DNA from 4 places in the Marinomonas gallaica genome. Region 1 is predicted to be linked to each of the others. Evidence: predicted binding sites of a transcription regulator. Region 1 holds the regulator's gene; each other region holds the start of a gene.

Region 1 (5,749 bases):
TTGCTCGTCAGCATCAGGTGTATATATTAATTGGTTCTCATCCAATGGCAAAGCGCCCTGATGGCAGTGATGTTAAAGACGGTAGAGTAAGGCAGTCTTGCTTGCTAATTTCCCATGAGGGTGATTTGGTAGCGCGTTATGATAAAGTGCATTTGTTTGATGTGTTAGTCAATGATAAGGCGGCTGTGTACCAAGAATCGCGTTTTATTGAGCCCGGTGATGTTTCGACTGTGGTCTATGACATGGCGGGCGTTAAATTAGGTTTGAGTATTTGTTACGATCTGCGCTTTCCGGAGCTGTATCGCTGTTTGTTAGAGCAAGATGCGGACTTAGTTGTTGTACCTTCAGCGTTTACCCATAAAACAGGGTCTGCTCATTGGCATACATTGTTACAGGCGCGAGCGATTGAGAATCAGTATTTTATGTTAGGAGTAAATCAAGCTGGTTGGCACAATGAGACTCGGCGTACTTTTGGTAATACGGTAGCCTATTCGCCGTGGGGTGACATGTTGGGGTGCTTAGATGATCAAGAGGTTTCAGTATTGAATGTGGCGCTCGACCTTGATGAGATTGAGAAGGTCAGACGGGCGATGCCTTGTAAAGGGCATCGCCGTATCCGCTAGGATTTAAAGTAAACCTAGCTTTGCATCTTGAGCTTCGCGTAAGAACTTAAACAGCTTTTTACGGCTTGTTGTTGTCTTATTCTGCTCCACTTCTTTTTTGGCCATACGAACCAGAGAGCGCAGTTGTTGAATATCAACATGAGGGTTGGCAACGATATACTGGTCCAGTATTTCTTTACCGCCGTCACCAATTAACGCATCACGCGTTCCTTCCAGTTGATGGAAGCGTTTGTTGTTGGCCGCTGATGTGCTATCAAATAACTCTAGACGTGCAGAAATAGCGTCTGCATCTTCAGTGCGCATCACTTTTCCGATGTATTGTAAGTGGCGACGCTGTGCGCTCCACTGTTTAATTCGGTCTGCTTCCACTAAAGCATCGCGCATAGTATCTGACATCGGTACTTTTTTACGTTGGGCAGGGTTCAGCTTGACCAGTTTAGCGCCCAAGTCTTGTAGAGCTTCCATTTCCCTTTTGACCTGGGTTTTGCTTTTATAGTCTTCTTCGTTTTCGTCGTAATATTCAAAATCAGTCATGGTTAATTCGTTCTATATTAAAAATAATGTCGCCAATCCAAGGAAGGATAAGAAGCCAACAACATCGGTAACGGTGGTTAAGATAACGCTACCAGCAAGGGCTGGGTCGATTCCTAATTTTTTCAGGGCAATCGGTAAAAGAGTGCCCGTCAAGGCGGCAAAGAGTAAATTGATTACAATGGCACCAGCGATGACATAAGCAATTTTAATGTCATCAAACCAAACGACAGTGAGCATCGCAATCACGGTGGCCCATACTATACCATTTATGAGGCCTACAATGACTTCACGGTTCAGCAGCCAGCGGGCGTTAGATGAACCTATTTGGTTAAGTGCAATACCACGAATAACAAGTGTTAAAACTTGTGATCCAGCTATGCCACCCATACTTGCCACAATAGGCATAAGGATAGCGAGTGCTACGACTTTGTCCAATGTATCTTGGAAAAGTCCAATAACGTAAGACGCAATAAACGCCGTAATAAGGTTGATGCCAAGCCATACAGCACGACGCCGAGTCGTTTGCATAATGGGTGCGAAAGTATCTTCGTCATCGTCCAAGCCCGCCATCGATAACATGGAGTGCTCTGCTTCATCACGGATTACATCGACCACGTCATCAATGGTAATACGACCGAGTAGTTTTTTGCTGTTCGGATCGATGACGGGCGCAGAGACCAAGTCCATCTTTTCAAATAGCTCTGCTACTTCGGTTGCCGTTTGGTGTGCAAAAATGACATCACAATCTGTTTCCATGATGTCTCGGACTGTCGTGTCCGTGTCGGCGACCAGTAGTTTGCGCAGTGGCAGAATACCTAGAAAGCGATCCGATCGGCTGACAACAAGGAGGTTATCAGTCATTTCAGGAAGTTCATTGTGGCGTCTTAGGAAGCGGAAAACGATATCAATGGTGATGTTCGGGCGGATGGTGATGGTGTCTGTGTTCATCAGACCGCCAGCTGAATCCTCCGAGTAGCTCATCAAAGACTCCATGCGCGCACGATTCTGTGCGGTCATGGAGGCTAAAACTTCCTTCACTAGTGTTTCAGGTAGCTGTTGAAGGATGTCGGCTAAATCATCGTTATCAAAGTGTTCAGAAACCGCCAGTAGGCGCTCTCTGTCCATGGATTTCATGAACTGAACACTGATTTCTTCAGAAACGTATTGTAAGACGTCGCCTTGGTTGTTGTGGTCAATTAAGTCCCACAACAGTTTACGTTCTCTAGGCGGAGAGGATTCTAAAAGGCGAGCAACATCCTGCGCAGGTAGAGCACCGTTCAGCAAATAGCGAATTTGCATCGTTGCGCCGCTCTCAAGAGAGTCAGCGACAGTTTGTAAGTGTTCAAGCGTAGTCTGATCGCTCATATAGGCTATTCGCCCTCACCAAATCGGTCATTGATTAATGCAATCACGGCTTCCATTGCGGCGTCTTCATCGTCGCCGTTAATTTTGACGTTAATTGTTGTTCCTTTAGCGGCGGCCAGCATCATCATTGCCATGATGCTTTTGCCATCGACATTACGACCTTCTTTTTCGATGGTAATATCGGAATTAAAACGGGTTGTTGTTTCAACTAATTTGCCCGCTGCTCGAGCGTGCAATCCCAGTTTATTAATAATCTCTACAGATTGTTCCAACATGGGGATATCCTTATATCAAAGAGTCAAACGCTGCCAGTAATTCGCTGTTGGTTTGTTTTTCACGTAGAAGTGCTAGCTTATCTTCGGACTGAGCCAGTTCGGCGATCTGCGCTAACGTTGCTAAGTGCTCATCACATTGGTGTGGTGGTACAAGTAGGGCAAAAATCAAATCCACTGGACGTCGATCAATGGCATCAAAATCAATCGGTGTTTCGAGTGACATTAATACGATGGTGGCACGGTTTACTTGCTCTAGGCGACAATGTGGAATGGCGATGCCATTGCCAACGCCCGTACTGCCCAGTTTTTCACGACCTAAAAGTGCGTCGTAGACTTCGTCGGCGTTGCAGTGCATGCGATCGCCAACGGATTCAGCCAATTGTTCTAGCAATCGTTTTTTGCTAGAAATTTGTTGCTTAGCAAATACTAACTCAGGCTTGACTAAGTTTTTAACAGACATTGTTGCGGCCTTTAAATAAGTCGTTTCCGCTCGTTTGACGGCGGAATGTTCATAGCTTCGCGATATTTTGCAACAGTGCGTCGAGCAACTTGTATGCCTTGCTCTGCAAGAATGATTGCCAGTTTATTATCGCTTAATGGTTTTTTTGCAGGTTCTTCTGCCACCAGCTTTTTAATCATTGCACGAATTGCTGTAGATGAGCATTCACCGCCAGAGGCGGTGTTTACATGGCTGGAGAAGAAATACTTTAGCTCAAAAATACCACGCGGAGTATGCATGTATTTTTGTGTGGTGACACGTGAAATTGTTGATTCGTGCATGCCAACTTCCTCTGCGACATCGTGCAGTACCATAGGTTTCATGGCTTCCTCACCCACCTCAAAGAAATCGACTTGTTTGGAAACAATGCAGCTGGCGACTTTTAGCAGTGTTTCGTTACGACTCTGGAGGCTTTTCAGAAACCATTTGGCTTCTTGAAGCGAGTTCTTAATGTAGGAGATGTCTTCACTGGATGCTTTGGTGTTGACCATTGCAGAATAAGTTTCATTGATTTTGACAGGCGGTAGAGCGTCGTTATTAAGCTCCACTTGCCAAATGCCATTGTGTTTTTTCACGCTGACATCAGGGATGACGTAGTCAGTTTCACTGGTGTCGATGGCTGAGCCTGGGCGCGGGTTTAGCTGCTGAATAAGGGTAATGACATCTTTTAATGCTTCTTCTTTCAGCTTAGTTTTGCGGCCCAGTTGCGCATAATCACGATTGCCAAGCAATGCTAAATGCTGGTCAACTATGTTAAAGGTAGAGCGGTACAAAGGATGCTCTTTAAAACCTTCTAATTGTACCAATAGGCACTCGCGTAGATCTTGCGAACAAACACCGACAGGGTCAAATCGTTGCAAGCGATGCTGAACAGCTTCAATTTCATCGAATTCGAGATCTTCTAATTCTTTACTAAGTGACGTGAAGATGTCATCTAAGGTGATTGATAGGTAGCCATCGGTTTGAACACTGTCAATAATGGCATAGGCAATTTCGATGTCTCGATTAGACATATGGGTTAAATTTAATTGCCAAATTAGATGATCTTGGATGTTTTCAGCTAGGGCATTGCGGCTGTCAAAATCTTGCTCGCCGTCATAGGAAGGAACGTCTGCTGCAGCGGCTGAATTTTGATAAGTATCATCCCAGTTGCTATCAATGGATAGCTCATTAGGGATGCTTTCTGTCCATTCGGATTCTACTTGGGGCGTTTCTTCAGAAGCTGCTTCAGTCGTTTCTTTTTGAGAGGTCTCATTGGTACTGGATGAGTCGCCTTGTTTGATTTCTAAGTCAGACTGAAAGTTTTCGTCTTCGTCTAGTTCAAGCAAGGGGTTAGACTCAAGAAATTCGTGAATTTCCTGTTGCAAATCGAGCGTAGACAACTGAAGCAGTTTGATTGCCTGCTGCAGCTGTGGAGTCATGGTTAACTGTTGACCGATTTTAAGTTGCAAAGACTGCTTCATGACGCAACTCTTTTATTATGATGTTTTTGGAATGACTTATGCATAGTACTCCCTTTTTGCCCGAAAAATAAGGGGGCTCATAGTCTGAAGTTGTCGCCCAAGTAGATTTTTTTGACTTGCTCGTTATTGATAACAGACTCGGCATCACCCGATGCAATGATGTGCCCGTTACCCACAATATAGGCTTTGTCGCAGATATCTAAGGTCTCACGAACGTTGTGGTCAGTGATCAAAACACCAATGCCGCTGCTTTGTAAATGTTTGATGATCTCTTTAATATCGCCGACGGAAATGGGGTCTACACCAGCAAAGGGTTCATCAAGCAATACAAACTTCGGGTTCATTGCTAGCGCTCGAGCTATCTCAACGCGTCGACGCTCTCCGCCAGACAGCGCCATTCCTAGGTTCTTGCGAATATGAGTAACGTGAAACTCATCAAGAAGGCTTTCCATTTTCTCAAGTCGTTGTGACTTTGAAAGTTCTTTGCGTGTTTCTAAAATTGCTAAAATGTTGTCTTCAACTGACATTTTGCGAAAAATAGACGCTTCCTGCGGTAAATAGCCAATGCCTTTCTGCGCTCGCGTATGCATTGCATCTTTGGTGACATCTTCACCGTCGATAAAGATTCCACCAAAATCGTTAGCCACCATGCCAACGATCATATAAAAGCAGGTGGTTTTACCTGCGCCGTTAGGGCCCAGTAAACCTACGGCTTCTCCGGAACTTACTTCGAGTGATACGTCTTTTACAACTTGTCTTTTCTTATAGCTTTTTGCTAGATTTTTTGCTTCAAGAATGGCCATGAAAATTAGTCTGCTTGATCAATAAGGGTAGGCTGTAAAGTCATGTTAACGCGACCGCTACCACGGTTTTCGGCTTTAAATGTGCCATCATTCAGAAGATAGTGAATATAGTCTGCTGAAATTTCATCTTCACCACGTTGTAAATAGCCATTATTGTGTATCTCAAGCTGCCCCTTGGTGACATCGT
Region 2 (5,749 bases), 1.5 Mb from region 1:
GCTGACGACTGCGATTCGAAATGATAGTCGTCTACAGGACTTGTTTATTCTATTGCATACCTCATTAAGTGGTGTGTTTAACGAAGCAATGGTTAAAAAGGTAGGAGCAGATGGCTTCTTGGCTAAATTCCAACCTGATGAACTTGCGCGTATCGCCATTGAAACCGTTGCAGCAAAAGAAGAAGCTTAAACAAAAGCAGCGGTAAAATTTGGTGACTTGCTGTTAAGGAGCATGAATGCTGAGTAGTTCGAATACTATCTCGCCTCAAGGGTACGATCGCTTTCGTACATACCTAGAGAAAGAGAGTGGCATATCGTTAAGCGATAACAAGCAATATTTAGTTGCCAGTCGCTTGGGTAAGCTATTGGAGCGCGAAAAATTCTCTAAAATTGAAGAGTTGGTCGATGCGTTATCGCGAGGTGGTCGTACGTCTAAACTTCGGGAAGAAGTGATCAATGCGATGACCACTAACGAGACGTTATGGTTTCGAGATGCGCATCCTTTCAAGATCTTAAAAGACGTTATTCTGCCTCAATTTGATAAGCGCCCAGTAAAAATTTGGTCTGCGGCTTCTTCTACGGGTCAAGAACCGTATTCTATCAGCATGATATTAGAAGAGCTTAAACAGTCCAAACCTGGTTTGCTTAAGGCTGGGGAACGTATTGTGGCGACGGATATTTGTACCAATATCCTCAAGCATGCTAAGCAGGCTGAGTACGATAGTTTAGCGATTGCTCGTGGTTTGAGCCCTGAAAACCAAAAGCGCTACTTTGATAAATTGAGTGATACGACGTGGAAGGTAAAGCCAAACATTGCTTCACGAGTAGATTTTCGTCACCTTAACTTGATTGACTCCTTTTCGTCGTTAGGTAAGTTTGATGTGATTTTTTGTCGTAACGTACTTATTTACTTCACTGCTGATACAAAGCTGGATATTTTAAAGCGTATGCATTCGGCACTGAATCCTGGAGGGTACCTTTTCCTAGGAGGTTCTGAAGCGTTAAGTGGCTTGTCCTCTATGTTTGAAATTGTTCAGTGTCATCCTGGTATCGTTTACCGCGCGAAATAGTCTTCGTTTACATCTGTTTTCAGAAAACGGCAACTTATATTAAGTTGCCGTTTTTTTGTTTGCCGCCTATTGCCACCTTTGATCTTTTTGTTTCTTATCTTGTTGAAAATAAAGGTTATTTTTTATTGGCATCTTATTTGCTTTGTATTTAAGCATAAAGAATGTTGAGTTGTCTTTTACGGAGTTTATATGTCGATTTCTTTCAAAGAAGCGTTTGCTGGGCACGATCAAATGTTGTTGTTTCGTACCGCACGTGCGTCTGTGCTAGCAAACAACATTGCAAACTCAGACACGCCAAATTACAAAGCGCGTGATATGTCGTTTGAATCGATGTTGTCTACTGAAAGAAACCGCATTTCATTGTCAGGCAGTGACGATCAGCACATTGCTGGTCAGAGTTCTCTAGCCGGCAGTGACGAACTCTTGTATCGCAATCCAAGTCAGCCCTCACTAGATGGCAACACAGTGGATATGCAGCGCGAGCAAGCAGAGTTCACTCAGAATTCGTTGCAATTTGACACAAGCTTTATGTTTTTAGATAGAAAAATCAGCGGCATGAAGAAAGCGCTGACTGGAGGACAATAATAATGTCATTGAATAATATTTTTGCCATTTCCGGTTCGGCGATGAGTGCCCAAACGATTCGTCTGAATACTGTTGCGTCGAATATTGCCAATGCTGATAGTGTGGCAAGCTCTGCTGATCAAACCTATCGTGCGCGCAAACCTGTGTTCGAGCAAATGATGACACAAGAAATGCGAAATCGTGGCTGGAATGCTTCGGATGATGTGATGGAAGGTGCTTCAGGTATGGGGGTGAACGTATCTGGAATCGTGGAATCGGATGCCCCTCTTCAGCCTCGTTATGAGCCTAATAGCCCAATGGCGAACGAAGAAGGTTATGTGTTCTACCCAAATGTGAATCCAGTAGAAGAAATGGCCGATATGATGTCTGCATCGCGCTCGTTTCAAACCAACGTTGAAATTATGAACTCTGCAAAAAGCATGATGCAGAGAATGTTGACCTTAGGTCAGTCCTAAGGGGGTGAATGATGTCTGATATCAATACAAATTCAGCTTTGTCGGGTCTTATTTCTAAATATGGCACCGATGAAGCAAAAGCAAAAAACGGTATTACCAGTACGACGAGCACCGAAAGCTCTGAAGGCATTGGTAATCAAGATGTCTTTTTGCAGCTGTACATTGAGCAGCTAAAAAACCAAGATCCGACCCAGCCTCAAGAAACTGGGGATATGGTCTCGCAGATGGCCGAGTTTAGCTCGTTAGAACGTTTAACCAGTATGGCCTCAGAAATGTCCAATATGACTGAAGCGTTGATGTCGAACCAAGCGTTAACGGCTTCTACACTGGTTGGGAAATCTGTGTTTGCACCTCAAAGTTCGGCTACTATTACAGAGGGTAGTGCGGTTCAGATTCGCACTTCTTTTCCGGATGATGCGTTGACAAATAAACTGGAAGTGACTGACTCAGCAGGGCAAACCGTAAAGACCATTGATTTGCTCAAGGAAGAGTTTGCTTGGGATGGTACGAACGACGCTGGAGAAGCAGTGCCAAGTGGTGAATACAACTTTAAAGTGACTTCGCGCAATGCAGATGGTGAAGTAACAGAGTTAGATACAGAATTACCTGCTCGCATTAACAGCGTTACGATTAATGGCGAACAAGGTACTACACTTAATGTTCAAGGTGTCGGCAGTCTTAAACTGAGCTCCGAACTTGAGATTATCGGTTAGCTGAGGAGTTAATTATGGGTTTTAATACAGCACTTTCAGGTATCAAAGCGTCCGCTGACTTTCTCAGCACTACGGGTAACAATATTGCCAACTCGGATACAACGGGCTTTAAAAAATCACGTGTAGAGTTTGGTGATTTATACAATACCAATGTGATTGGTGCTGGTAGCAGCAATACAATTGGTAGCGGTGTGGCCGTAAATAATATTGCGCAAGAGTTTTCATCGGGCAATATCTCTTATACGGATAACAACCTAGACCTAGCAGTTGATGGTACAGGCTTCTTTGTTTTGGATATAGGTGGTACGCAAGCGTACACTCGTGCAGGTGACTTCAAGCTAAATGAAGAAGGCTACTTGGTGACGAATGATGGTGCCAATGTGCAGGGCTATAACGCTAACAATGGTATTGTGGGTGGTGCGCTCGAAGATCTGCAAGTGCCAACAGAGCGAATTGCGCCTGAAGCCACAACAGAAGTTAATTTAGAATTTAACTTAGATAATAGCTCAGAAGATGAGCCTCCTTATATTGCGGCTTCTTTTGATCCGGGTGACCCTGAGACATATACCTATACGCAAACGGCAAACACAGCACCTGCTCCTCCTGCGACGCCTCAAGCTGTAACGCTTTACTACTCTAAAGCTGAGGCTCCGAATACATACCAAGTGCATGCGACTGTAGATGGCGAAGAAATAGATCCGGTTACAGGTACGGCGTACTTATCTGAAACCTATGTTACGTTTGATGATGCTGAGGGATCTTTTAGTGCCACGGCAGCGGGTGGTGGTACAGCAATTCCTTTTGCGCCGATATATACGGGTACTACACAACCAAATACGGGTGACTTAGGAGATCCTGCTGCTGTGTTAGGGATTGCAGTGGCTGGTTTGACGTTTGATTTTGATGGTACTCAGCCTGACATATCAACGCCTGATAATTTTGCACGAGAGGCTTTTGATCCAGCGGATAACAGTACTTACACTTACGGCAATTCCAATACCATTTATGATGCCTTAGGTGAGGAACATACCATTGGTTACTACTTTATTAAGCAAGGTGAGAATAATACTTGGGAAATGAAAGTGACAGTAGATGGGGAGGTGAATAATCCAGTGCCGCAGCCAGTTCTTGATCCTGTAACAGGCTTACAGCAAACAGACCCTGTTACAGGCGATCCGCTGTTCGAGACGGTTCCCTATTTGCCAGAAGATACGAATGTCCAATTTGACAGTGAAGGTAAGATTATTGGTGCTTACACTGGCTATGCTCCGTATGCTGTGCCAAGTCCAGCGCAGTTGAGTATTACGGGTTGGGATCCAACCAATGCCAACGCCGAGCTAGAGATCGATTTGGGGAAATCTACTCAATATGCACTTTCTAGTTCAGATACCTTTTCACAAGATGGTTATGCAGCAGGTGAACTACAAGGCGTTAGCTTTGATGAAGATGGGATGCTGATTGCAAGTTATACCAATCAGCAAACGGCTGTATTAGGTCAAATTGCGTTAGCGAATTTTGATAACGTAGATGGGCTGACGCCAGCGGGGGATACCTCATGGGTGGCAAGTTCTGACTCTGGAGCGGCAAATGTTGGCAAGCCTGGGACTGGTACCTTCGGCAGTATCCAAGGTGGCGCGTTAGAAGAGTCTAACGTAGATATCACTGAGGAGCTGGTTGCCTTGATTGAAGCGCAGCGTAACTATCAGGCGAACTCTAAGACGTTAGAGACCGAAAATACCGTGACACAGACGATTATCAACTTACGTTAATCAATTTTAGTGACGCGAAAGCCCAGCCTATGCTGGGCTTTTTTGTGTCTGTCACTTTTGTTTGTGAACTTGGCACGTAATTTGTTACACATTCCCTATAAGCGAATTTAAACGCAGTTTGAAGAGTGAATTAGGATATGGACAGAGCACTGTATTTAGCAATGAGTGGTGGCACCCAAGTAATGAATGCTCAAGCCATTCATGCCAACAACTTAGCAAACGTCTCTACAACTGGCTTTCGTTCTGATTTTGAACAAGCGCGCTCTATGCAGGTAAATGGTGATTTTCACCCTTCAAGGGTTTATGCCATGACTGAAAACCCTGGAACAAATTTCGACACTGGGCCTATGCAACAAACTGGCAGGGCGATGGATGTAGCTGTTCAAGGAAAAGGCTTTATTGCGGCTCTGGATGCAACAGGACAAGAAGTGTATACCCGCTCAGGAGATTTGCAGCTTACCGTTTCAGGTCAGTTGGTCACTGGGACAGGGTTGCCCGTAGTTGGAGCGGCTGGCCCTATTTTTTTACCACCACTCGACGAGATTGCTGTCAGTGAGGATGGCACCATTTCGATTATTCCTCAGGGCGGTGACGGTACTCAGATGACAGCATTAAACCGTTTGAAACTTGTTTCTGCGGACCCTGAAATGCTAACGAAGGGTGAGGATGGTTTGGTGCGTACTAAAAGCGGCGAGATGCTGCTTGCGGATAACAGCGTTCAAGTGATTTCCGGTTTTTTAGAAGGCAGTAATGTTAACGCCGTTGAAGAGATGACCAGCATCATGGAGTTGTCACGCCGCTTCGAAATGAACATCAAAGTTATGAATACTGTGCGTGAGAATGAAAACGCATCGGCACGAATTCTTGAACGTAGCTAATAAGCTAGCGATTCTAAAAAGATAAGGAGCACACAATGCATTCAGCACTATGGGTTGCCAAAACCGGTTTGTCTGCGATGGACAAACAATTGTCCACGATTTCCAACAATCTAGCTAACGTATCGACAACGGCGTTTAAAAAGGACCGTGCGGTATTTGAAAACCTCATGTATCAAACACTGAGAGCGCCTGGTGGGTTGTCTTCGCAAAACACAGAGCTGCCATCAGGATTGCAGATGGGGGCGGGTGTGCGTGTGACCGGAACGCAAAAGAACTTTG
Region 3 (5,749 bases), 1.4 Mb from region 1:
GTGAGGCCATTCGCCCAGTAACACCGTCTCTGCGATAGGAATAAAAACGCTCGACATCGCTGAAGGTACAAAAATCCCCCCCGTATATATTGCAACAGCCTTGACTCGACAAACGTTGCCGAGCGATCGCATATAGATCACCCAACCACTTTCCATCATGACCACTGCGCTTAAAAGCCTGTTCCGCCGCAGGATCAACAGCCATGAACGCACTGCGAACCTCTGGGCCAACCTCAAATGCATCCGGACCAATAGCAGGCCCAAACCAAACCACGACATCTTGAGGATTGGAAAACACCTTCAGCGTCTCTTCCAATACACCATCGCACAAGCCACGCCAGCCTGCATGAGCCGCAGCCACTTGTAATGTATTAGGATCACAAAACAAAACAGGTAAGCAATCTGCCGTTAACACTGCGCAGACGGTATTCGCTTGATCCGTGTAACACGCATCAGCATTACGATCTTGTTTCGAGGAAGGAAGCTCTAGAACAGAGGTACTGTGAGTTTGGTTAAGCCATTGAATCTCGCCGGGATAACACGCCAATGTTTTTAGCAAAAGACGATTGCTCGTAACGTCTTGGGACACATCACCAACGTGCGCTCCCATATTAAAGCTGTCATAAGGCTGCTGACTGACACCACCAATACGAGTGGATACAAACGCTTTGATGTTACTCGGCACTGGCCAATTAGGGGTAATGATTGAGTCCATATTATTTCCACCTAAGAAAAAGGCAGCTTAGCGCTGCCTTTAGAATGTTATAGGATCGGGTTACATGTAGTGGTTTTCACCGCCGTTATGCAAATCTGCCTCAAGCACTTCTATTAACTCAAGCATGTCTTCTGGCAAATCCACTTCCCACTCCATCCACTGACCTGTAGCAGGATGCGCCAGCTCAAGCTTTTTCGCATGCAAAGCCTGTCGACGAAAACCTCTCAGCGCATCCTGAAGTTCAGGAGAACAGCCCTTCGGCATTTTCAAACGCCCAGCGTACTGCGGATCACCTACCAGCGGATATTGAATGAAAGCCATGTGTACACGAATTTGATGCGTACGGCCCGTTTCTAGCTTTAAACGAATATGCGTGTGATTATTATAGCGTTTAACAAGGCGGTAATGGGTGATCGCCTCTTTACCATTCACAGGCTCGACCGCCATTTTTTGACGATTATGCGGATGACGACCGATAGGCTCATCAACTGCGCCACCACCTGTCATAGCACCGATAGCGATGGCTTCATATTCCCGCCCCATGCTTCGGTCTTGTAACTGAGCAACGAGATCCGTTTGTGCCTGAAGTGTTTTCGCTACTACCATCAAACCAGTGGTTTCTTTATCAAGACGATGCACAATACCTGCTCGAGGCACAGTGGCCGTTTCCGGAGCATGATGCAAAATAGCATTCAGCAATGTACCGTCGTGATGACCCGCCGCTGGATGTACAACAATCCCTGCAGGCTTGTTGATAATTAAAATATCATCGTCTTCATAAACGATGTTTAGTGGGATTTCTTGAGCGTCATGCACAACCTGCTCTTCCAATTCCACACTTAATGTGATTTTCTCACCACCAAAGAGTTTCTCTTTTGGCTTAGTCTGTTTACCATCAACCAGAAGTACCCCATCTTTGATCCAACTTTGGATTCGAGAACGTGAGTAATCTGAAAATAATTCGGTAGCAATTTGATCAAATCGCTGTCCTGAGAAATCCAATGCAACTTGGGCTTCTTTTACAATGCGCTCTGCCATACAATAAACTTTCTATGCTCGATGCTGCGTCATCGTGACGCGAAATATGCCAACTGCATAGCAATCTTTTAAAATGCTATGCCTCTTTTACTAGGGTTGTATTATACATGGGATTTAATAAGACATTGTCACGAATTCTGACAATTGCTGGCTTTTACACCGCATTGACGGCCTGTTCAGCCAATCAACCAACCGTAGAACCTGATTTACCGGAGAAAGAGTATTTCCGTCTTGCTCAAGAGGCGCTGGATAATAATCTTCCGACGACTGCGGCAGAGCAACTGAAAGAACTTGAAACGCGCTATCCTTTTGGCGAATACTCAGTTCCAGCACGTTTAGATTTAATCTACGCTCAGTTTGAAGCGGGAAATTTTGCTGCTGCGCACGCCACTGCAGACCGTTTTATCAAAAACTATCCTGACAATCATGCCATTGATTACGCATACTATATGCGAGGCCTGTCAACTTACAAAGGTGCCGAAACGTTTTTAGGCCGCTATTTGGACTTAAATCCTGCCGAACGAGATACCACGGAGTTCGACAAAGCGTTTAGTGAGTTTGCAGACTTTTTACGTCGCTATCCATACAGTGAGTTTGCACCAGATGCGAAAGCACGCATGGTGTATTTGCGTAATCTAATCGCCGAACATGAAGTCTCCATTGCGCATTATTACTTCAAACGCAAAGCGCCTATGTCGGCATTACGCCGCGGCCAAGAAGTTGTACAAAGCTACCCTTCCACGCCAGCAGTCGAGGAAGCATTAGCGGTTACTATTCAAGCTTACATGGATCTAGGACTGTACGATGAAGCAAAACAAAATTTATCCGTGTTAGCCAATAGTTTCCCAAACAGCGAATATCTAACTAAAGATAAAAAGTTCATACCTTTCAAGTTACCGCGTGAAGCAGACCCAGACACGCTTTACTGGGTAAGCTTAGGGTTAATTGAGTAATCTTAAGAACAACATAGCCAAAAAAGCCAAGCAAATGCTTGGCTTTTTTCATTTCTATGCCAGATCACACAATCGTGACATTTTCAGCTTGAGGGCCTTTTTGACCTTGAGTGACTTCAAAGGTTACTTTTTGACCTTCCTGCAAAGTACGGCGACCAGTACCGTTAATCGCGCGAAAATGAACGAACACATCTGCACCACCATCACGCTCGATAAAACCAAATCCTTTCTCATCGTTGAACCATTTCACGATACCGGATACCAATTGATCTGACATAACAACCTCTTTTACGCTGACTACCGATAAGCGGTAGCTTGTTAAACTTTTCATCTTGTTTTACACAAGACTGTGTTCCTTTGCGCTGCCTAAATCCCTTTTCATTAGAGTTATTTTTAAACAGCGACACTTCGATAATAAGTCGACTGGAAAAAAATATAAACCCTAAATTCACACAAAAAGTGCACATTAGAGCCTACCTTTATCAACTCTTATATCGCCAGCATACTAGCTCCGCTTCATGACAATTGTTTGAAACCTATCGCAGGACGCTCTGAAATAGCCAGCACCAAAATAAGTCCCACCAAAGCACCAACATAATACAAAGCACCAAAAAAAAGCACATCAGGCACATATATTGCTTAACACCAAACCAACTAAGGAATGGATGCCTCAAAACATACCTTCAATGAACCATAAGAAGGCATATAAAAACAAATAACACCATATTGGTGCAAAATTTTCATTCAGGAGTGCATGTGGAACACATTAACAGTGCAGTAGAAACATTAGTTTCCAGCTCAAACACCTTATTTATATTACTCGGCGCCATCATGGTTTTTGCCATGCACGCAGGATTTGCATTCTTAGAAGTAGGTACCGTTCGCCACAAAAACCAAGTAAACGCTTTAGTGAAAATCATGACCGATTTTGCGGTTTCTGCTCTCGTCTATTTCTTTATCGGTTATCAAATTGCCTATGGCGTTACCTTCTTTGATAGTGCCGTAGTTTTATCGCAAAACAATGGCTATGAGTTAGTGAAGTTTTTCTTTCTAATGACCTTTGCTGCCGCAATACCCGCGATTATCTCTGGCGGAGTCGCTGAACGCGCCAAATTCTATCCAATGCTCATATCAGCGGCTTTTATTGTTGGTATCGTTTATCCTTTCTTTGAAGGGATTATCTGGAACGGTAACTATGGCTTCCAAGGCTGGCTAGAAAGTACTTTTGGGGCTGCATTTCATGATTTTGCCGGTTCTATCGTGGTGCACGGTGTAGGCGGTTGGGTCGCACTGGCAGCGGTTATTTTACTTGGCACCCGTAACGGACGTTTTCGCCAAGGCCGTTTAGTTGCTTTCGCCCCCTCAAATATTCCATTCCTTGCATTAGGCGCTTGGATTTTATGTATTGGCTGGTTTGGCTTTAATGTTATGTCTGCTCAAACCTTAGATGGGGTTAGCGGGCTGGTGGCCGTCAACTCATTAATGGCGATGGTCGGCGGCGTCATTACGGCGATGCTTATTGGCAAGAATGACCCAGGCTTTATTCATAACGGTCCATTAGCCGGACTTGTCGCAGTATGTGCAGGCTCCGATATCATGCATCCAATTGGCGCTTTAGCGACTGGAGCCGTGGCGGGTGCACTGTTCACTGTTTTGTTTACTTGGATCCAGCAGAAACTACATTCTGTTGATGATGTTTTAGGGGTATGGCCTCTTCACGGCGTATGTGGGTCATGGGGAGCCATCGCGGCTGGTATTTTTGGTAGCACGTCTTTCGGTGGACTTGGTGGTGTAAGCTTTATGGCACAGCTGGTCGGAACACTTGCAGGTATAGCGATCGCTTTAGTTGGAGGCTTCGCGGTATATGGCGCAACAAAAGCCATCTCAGGCTTACGTTTAACTGAAGAAGATGAATTCAATGGTGCCGATTTAAGTATCCATAGAATCGGTTCTACAGGAAAAGAATGACCCGTGAAATCGGGGTGCTATAGGCGCCCCGACCTTCATTTGCTATGATAAAGTCCATTCATGGCTACTCTATACTTCCTATGCATATTTGGCTATTAACACATTCTGAAGAGCTGAAAAAAGCCAATGGTACGGGGCAGCTTATCTGTAAACATTTGCCCGATCATTGCAGCCTCATCGTATGGCAGCGCAATGAGCCCTCAAAGGTTCTAGCAAATCTTCCCCAAGAGAGCACTCTCGTCATCTATCCCACAGCACTGTCTTTAGAAAAGAACGCTACTTTAAGTGTGTCTATTGAAGCGGTAGACCACGTCATTATTTTAGATGGTACATGGCAGCAAGCTCGAAAAATGTACAACCGCACTCCCTACCTGCATAACTACGCAACCTACGAGATAACTGGACAAGTTTCTCGTTATGTACGCCGTAAAAACCAACAAAAAAGCGGCCTCTGCACCGCAGAAACCGCCATTTATTTATTGCAAAAACAGAGGCTAACAGACCAAGTAGCCCTGCTTAAGTCAGCTTTTGAAGCTTTTAACACCGTTGTTTAAACTACTTCCATCTTGAATTCTGCAACCCCTTCAACCAACGCCTCAATCGTGTCTCCGATGACAACGGGGCCTACATTTTCAGGCGTTCCAGTCATTATTAAATCTCCTGGATACAACTCAAACTGCTCAGAAAGCTTAACGATCACTTCCGCAATCCCCCACGTCAGATGCGTCAGGTTACTGCTTTGCTTCACTTCACCATTCACTGATAACTCTATTTTTCCTGCTTCTAATACTGGTGCCGCCCCTCGCGGAACAATCGGCGTCATGGGCGCACTGAATTCAAATGCCTTACCGGCTTCCCATGGGCGGCCTTTCTGCTTAGCTAAGCTCTGTAAATCTCGTCGCGTCATATCCAAGCCAACACCGTAGCCATATACCGCTGCCTGCGCTTCGTCTAACGTTAAATTACGACCACCTTGAGACAACGCTATCACCAACTCCACTTCGTACTCAAAGCGCTCTGTCGCATCAGGGTAAGGTAACGGCGTTACACCGTTTAATGTAACCAGTTGAACACA
Region 4 (5,749 bases), 600 kb from region 1:
AGATCTTCCTGTGGGCAAGAACTTCCACGACCACCAGCACATGTCGATCAACGCCACGACCAAAGAAGACATCAGTATTTTCAATGAAGATAAAGGCTTATCGGCCGTGAAACATATGATGCAGTGGATGACCACTCGCTCTGGCCTACTCACCAGCAACATTCTGGAAGGTGGTGCCTTTATTGATAGCGAGAATGTGGGTCGCCCTGATATTCAATTCCACTTTCTTCCTCTGCTTGATAATTTTGACAATACTCCAGGTGAGAAGCCCGAAGCAGAAGGCCACGGTGTTTCGATCAAGGTAGGTCACCTACGTTCAAAATCTCGTGGAGAAGTTCGTCTAAAATCCAATAATCCAAGCGACTTAGTTGAAATTGATGCTCAAGTTTTGTCTCACCCTGATGATGTAAAAAGTCAAATTCGCGCCGTTCAAATGGGTCTAAAAGCCATGAAACAGCCCGCGTTGAAACGCATTATCAAAAAAGTGGTCGAGCCAAATAACATTGCCATCGATGACACGGAGGCGCTGGAGACCTTTGTGCGTCAAAACATCAAAACCGTCTATCACCCAGGCGGAACCTGCAAACTAGGCACGTCTCGAAGTGACTCAGTCACGGATTTAGAACTCAAGGTTCACGGCACCAAAAACCTTCGTGTAGTGGATCTCTCTATTTGCCCACAAATACCAAGTGGTAACACCAACGCCGTTGCCATGATGATTGGTGAGCGTGGCGCGCACTTCACACTACATTCTTCAAATTAAGGAGCAACAAGATTATGTCCGACATTTCATTATTAGACGCCACACAAGCTTTTTTGAAACAAGACCATGGCCAATTCATTAATGGTCAAAAAAACGCCTCTGGCGATAGCACTTTCGATGTTATTAACCCTGCTACGGAAGCCGTTATTGCTAAAATCCACAGTGCAACTACTCAAGAGGTCGATACTGCAATCGAGTCCTCATATCAAGCCTTTAAAGGCGCTTGGGGGAAAACGTCACCTTATACTCGCGGTGTTGTGCTCAATAAATTGGCGGATTTAATTGAGCAAAATGGGGAAGAAATTGCTCAACTGGAAACCTTGTGCAGCGGTAAATCTATCCACCTTTCGCGCATGTTTGAGGTACAACAAAGCGCGATGTTTTTACGCTACTTCGCTGGCTGGAGCACCAAAATAAATGGTGAAACCATGACGCCATCTTTCCCTTCTATGCAAGGTGAAGAGTACAGTGCCTTTACTCGCAGAGAAGCCATTGGTGTTGTTGCCGGTATTTTACCTTGGAATTTCTCGGTGATGATTGCGTGCTGGAAAATCGGTGCGGCACTTTGTACGGGTTGTACTATTGTGCTTAAACCAAGTGAGTTCACGCCGCTGACTATTCTGCGCATTGCGGAATTAGCCAAAGAAGCGGGCGTACCAGACGGTGTTCTTAACATAGTCAATGGCAAAGGCGAGGTAGGTGGTCAGCTTATTCAGCACCCTAAAGTGCGCAAAGTCTCATTTACCGGCTCAGTGGCAACCGGTAAGAAAATTAGCGCAGCCGCTTCCGCTGACTTAACTCGCTGCACCTTAGAATTAGGTGGAAAAAACACCGCGGCGGTTTTAAAAGACGCGGATATTGATCGTGTTGTGGCCGGGCTTTTTCAGCTCGGTTACATTCACCAAGGTCAAGTCTGTGCCGCGCCAGAACGCGTTTATGTACACTCTTCTCGCATTGACGAATTGACCTCTAAACTCACACAAAAATTAAGCGAGGCCAAAATTGGCTCCCCACTTGATGAAAGCGTTTATTTCGGTCCTCTCTCTAACGAACCGCAATTCAACAAAGTATGCGAATACTTAGAGGTTGCCCACAAAGAAAGTCGAGTGTTACACGGCGGCAAAGCCATTAAAGGCGAAGGCTTTTTTGTTGAACCTACCATAGTCCAAGCCGCCAGTGTTGATGAAACGCTCATGCAAGAAGAGACATTTGGCCCAATCATCAGCTTTATGCCTTATGAAGACGAAGAAGAGTTAATTGATTTAATCAATAACACGCCATTTGGCTTAAGCAGCAGTATCTGGACGAACAACTTATCTCAAGCCATGCGAATGATACCGAAAATTGAATCTGGTACAGTTTGGGTCAACATGCACTCTATTCTTGACCCATCTGTGCCATTTGGGGGCATAAAACAATCTGGTGTCGGCCGAGAGTTTGGTCGTGAATTCATAAATGACTACACAGAAGTCAAATCCGTCATCATGTGTTACTAAATTTAGGCATTTTCAGCAAACGCTTGGAACTTGACATCGTGTGAGTTTAGTTGGAACAATACTTGCTAAAGTTTACATTTCAACTAAATTCGCACGACTCTTTAGTCTCCTACCCTCGGCAAGTCGAGAACCTAAGAGCCCTGCAAAAAGGGAGAAGGAAATGCTCGACTTAGACCTTTGGAAACATTCTGTTCATTCCATTTGCGGCAACTTTGATACCCTTCCGCATCGCCACCTTCCTTTTATCGGCACTATGCGGCTCAATAATCATAACGGTTTAGGTGTCGCTCACATCAAAACGAACGCAGAGAAAATTATCCGTTCTCAATCAAGCTGCCAAGACGACAAACACTATTTTGTTATCCTTCAAAAGAAAGGAACAATGGGCTTCTCTTGGTCAGATAAAAGAGACCTTCTGCTACCCGGCGAAATCGCTCTGATTGATTCATCCTTGCCTTATGATATGCATCCCCAAGGTCTCATTGAGCAGATGTCAGTGCATTTACCCAAAGCTCAAGTCGATCGTGCATTTTCTGCACATGCCCAACACCGGATTACCAAAATCTGTCAAAATCGCTCCAGCAGCCAAATGTTAGCCACTCTCTTACGTCAACTGGCCAATACTGACACTGATAACTCCTCGCTTGAAGAGGACGGTCAAGCGTTACAAGCGGCAATCAGTGCCTTAATCAAACCTTCTCTTAACCCGTTAGTGGATAGCGCCACTGGTTCGATTAGAGAACAGGCTAAACAGCTCATATTGCGTCGTTTATCTGATGAGAATCTCAGCCCAGTTCACATTGCGAAAGAAATGAATATCTCCAAACGTTCATTGTATAGACTTTTTTCGGAGGAAAATCTAAGTGTGGCGCAGTTCATTTTACAAATGCGCCTTGAGAAATGCTGTGAAGACTTAATGGGCACGGACACGATGGTCCCCCCCTTCTCCATCACTGAAATAGCCTACCGTTGGGGATTTTCTGACGCTTCACAACTGTCTCGCGCCTTTAAACGTGTGAAAGGTGTCTCACCAAGCCAGTGGCGCCAAAAACAGTAGTAACGTCAGGTTATCACTCCGATTGACCGGGCATGACACCCGGCTCCCCCCCTACAATTTAACCGTATCGGGTGACAAAAAACAGGTAAAAAGCGCGTTACGAAGCGCTTTCTACCTGTTCATGCTCGACCTTACTCTTTCCTATGAGATTCCCAACACACAATTAAAGAACACGCTGACGCACACCATCAATCACTTGTTTTTGGAACGCCAGCGTCTCTTGACTTGGCTGCTGAAGCGCAATCAGCCCAAGTAAAGGATCTTTCACATCGGTATCCACATCAGACAGCGCTTCCATAACAGCTTGACCACAAAATGGCACATAGGCTTCAGAGTAGCCCCCTTCATGCGCCAACACCAATCGTCCATCGCACACTGATTCAGCCACCGATTTCACCATCGTTGTCATCGCGCGAAAACTATCACTGTGTAGCAACATGCGCGCAAGGGGATCCACACCATTGGCATCAAAGCCACACGCAACAATAATAAGTTCCGGCTTATAGTGCTCTAACGCAGGAACAACAATGGTTTCCATTGCGTACAGGTAGGCTTCGTGGCCACTGCCTGCGACCAGAGGAACATTAATGTTAAATCCTTTACCTTCTCCGACCCCACTATCGTCGACGCCACTGTACCCCGGAGGGAAACAATTTTCTTGATGCAAAGAGATACTTAACACATCACTGCGCGCTTCAAAAACCGCTTGAGTTCCATTGCCGTGGTGGACATCCCAATCAAGCACCGCAACGCGCTTTAGCCCGAATTCTTGCTTTGCTTTTTCGATCGCAATCGGAATATTCGCCAAAAAGCAAAAACCCATTGATTCACTGGGCAAACAATGATGGCCTGGCGGACGGCTCAGGGCATAAGCATTTTTGACCTTTCCTTGCATAACATCCGTAACAGCCTGCATCACTAGTCCCGCAGATTTGGCCGCAATTTCAAAGCTACCGGGCCCGAACGTTGCTTCCTCGCCCACTTCACCGCCGCCTTGATCACTGACCTCTTTAAGTCGGTCTAAATAATGGGCAGGGTGCACACGCAGCATATCTTCACGCGATGCAGGGGCCGCATTGGACTGGACCAAATAGCTCATCAAACCTGACATTTCGACTAAGTTTTTAAAACGTCTTTTGGATTCGGGGCTTTCAGCATTGCCACTGCCTGCGGGGGGTTGAACCCAGCCACCAACGGGTAAAATTTCTGCATGTATTCCTGCTACATGCCAAAAGCAGTGTTCATCGGAGTAAAAAGCGGTTTTCGTCATAGTCGTATCCTTATTGTGACAATTATTGTTATGGTCTTACTTTGGGGTGGAGACAACGAGGCCGGATTGCGTCCTCAGTCACCTTTATTCTTAGACAGCAACTCATAACGGTCCTCGCCGATCACCTTGTCTGGATCAAGATTCAGGGGCTAATCGTTAACGATCGAAGGAATGTCCGTTAATAATCGACTGAGGTCAGATTTGGTATTAGTGCCTAACTTTGAATAAATAGAACGTAAGTGATAGCGAACCGTATTGGGCGAAACACCCAATTGCCGGGCAATTTCTTTGTAGGTCGATCCGCTGCCAAACAACAGAGCCACCTCTTGTTCACGAACCGATAATTGTTCGATGGCACAAATCGGACGGGCCGCCAGAAGAAGCTGGTCATCTCTTGGAAAAACATCGATGACCAAATGTTTCCCATGAAATCCCTCTAACGTTGGGATAAAAGGTAACTGTGGTCCACGCCAATCAGGGTATTCCAATTGTAAAAGCTCAGCGAGTGCAGGCTCAGCACTCAATAACGAGCCATTTCCATTACAGGTTGCTAACACCACTTGAGCTTCAGTTCTAGACCCAAATAGGTGATAGTGAGAACGAATCTGATTGATTGAAGAAGCCGATAACAGGTGTGGCATTAACGCTTGAAACAATTGTTTTTCACGCTCTGTATACTCAGGTAAAGAATGATTACGATAGAGACTAAAGTGATTGCCCAAACCTGTGGCCCGATCAAGGAGGAGGACACACATCAATTTATCAAATTGATAGTCTTGTCCTAATGAGTGTAATTCGGGGGAAATATCATCCGTCATGAAATTCAAGCTGATGGCTTTTCCTAAATGACGATGAGTTTCAAAAAGGGCCGTATCTTGATCTTTTACTTTCTTCCAAGACACATAGTAGTCTTCAGGTAGATTGTACAAATAATTGCTGTGCATGTATTCGAGGGTAGAAAAGGCTCCCGAACCTCGCCCCAACCAAGCAGAGTTGAATGGAATAAGACTTTGAACACATTCAACCATCGTCTCAAGAAAGCTTTCAAGAGGCTCTTCACGTGCTAAGCGATAGATTTCAAACAGTGTCTGACTGAACAGTGTTAGCTCATCCTCTCTCGACATGTGATTCTCAAGCGAGTTCATGGCACGTTCCTATTTGTT

The links. Region 1 encodes sigma-54, which starts transcription at its own class of promoters, with help from an activator protein. Its sites were predicted from a motif close to TGGCACNNNNNTTGCTNT; they were not measured.
Region 2: the regulator sigma-54 is predicted to act here: its motif matches at 4,663-4,680, upstream of flgF (flagellar basal-body rod protein FlgF).
Region 3: the regulator sigma-54 is predicted to act here: its motif matches at 3,331-3,348, upstream of ACPUEK_RS07245 (ammonium transporter).
Region 4: the regulator sigma-54 is predicted to act here: its motif matches at 2,311-2,328, upstream of feaR (transcriptional regulator FeaR).

Annotation. Positions count from the first base shown of each region.
Region 1 covers NZ_CP187511.1:2,903,261-2,909,009, reverse strand. Annotated here, with positions in the region: gene ACPUEK_RS13810 (carbon-nitrogen hydrolase family protein) at 1-623, shown strand, start outside; gene yjgA (ribosome biogenesis factor YjgA) at 627-1,157, opposite strand; gene mgtE (magnesium transporter) at 1,170-2,522, opposite strand; gene ACPUEK_RS13795 (HPr family phosphocarrier protein) at 2,528-2,797, opposite strand; gene ACPUEK_RS13790 (PTS sugar transporter subunit IIA) at 2,808-3,257, opposite strand; gene ACPUEK_RS13785 (RNA polymerase factor sigma-54) at 3,269-4,759, opposite strand; gene lptB (LPS export ABC transporter ATP-binding protein) at 4,837-5,562, opposite strand; gene lptA (lipopolysaccharide transport periplasmic protein LptA) at 5,568-5,749, opposite strand, start outside.
Region 2 covers NZ_CP187511.1:1,367,937-1,373,685, forward strand. Annotated here, with positions in the region: gene ACPUEK_RS06330 (chemotaxis protein CheV) at 1-190, shown strand, start outside; gene ACPUEK_RS06335 (CheR family methyltransferase) at 237-1,070, shown strand; gene flgB (flagellar basal body rod protein FlgB) at 1,260-1,655, shown strand; gene flgC (flagellar basal body rod protein FlgC) at 1,658-2,110, shown strand; gene ACPUEK_RS06350 (flagellar hook capping FlgD N-terminal domain-containing protein) at 2,119-2,823, shown strand; gene ACPUEK_RS06355 (flagellar hook protein FlgE) at 2,838-4,592, shown strand; gene flgF (flagellar basal-body rod protein FlgF) at 4,730-5,470, shown strand; gene flgG (flagellar basal-body rod protein FlgG) at 5,506-5,749, shown strand, end outside.
Region 3 covers NZ_CP187511.1:1,548,932-1,554,680, reverse strand. Annotated here, with positions in the region: gene pgeF (peptidoglycan editing factor PgeF) at 1-715, opposite strand, end outside; gene rluD (23S rRNA pseudouridine(1911/1915/1917) synthase RluD) at 776-1,753, opposite strand; gene ACPUEK_RS07255 (outer membrane protein assembly factor BamD) at 1,861-2,706, shown strand; gene ACPUEK_RS07250 (cold-shock protein) at 2,771-2,983, opposite strand; gene ACPUEK_RS07245 (ammonium transporter) at 3,463-4,674, shown strand; gene ACPUEK_RS07240 (tRNA-uridine aminocarboxypropyltransferase) at 4,719-5,228, shown strand; gene ACPUEK_RS07235 (fumarylacetoacetate hydrolase family protein) at 5,225-5,749, opposite strand, start outside.
Region 4 covers NZ_CP187511.1:2,298,680-2,304,428, reverse strand. Annotated here, with positions in the region: gene ACPUEK_RS10845 (GMC family oxidoreductase) at 1-763, shown strand, start outside; gene ACPUEK_RS10840 (NAD-dependent phenylacetaldehyde dehydrogenase) at 778-2,259, shown strand; gene feaR (transcriptional regulator FeaR) at 2,420-3,316, shown strand; gene ACPUEK_RS10830 (class II histone deacetylase) at 3,480-4,586, opposite strand; gene ACPUEK_RS10825 (helix-turn-helix transcriptional regulator) at 4,736-5,731, opposite strand.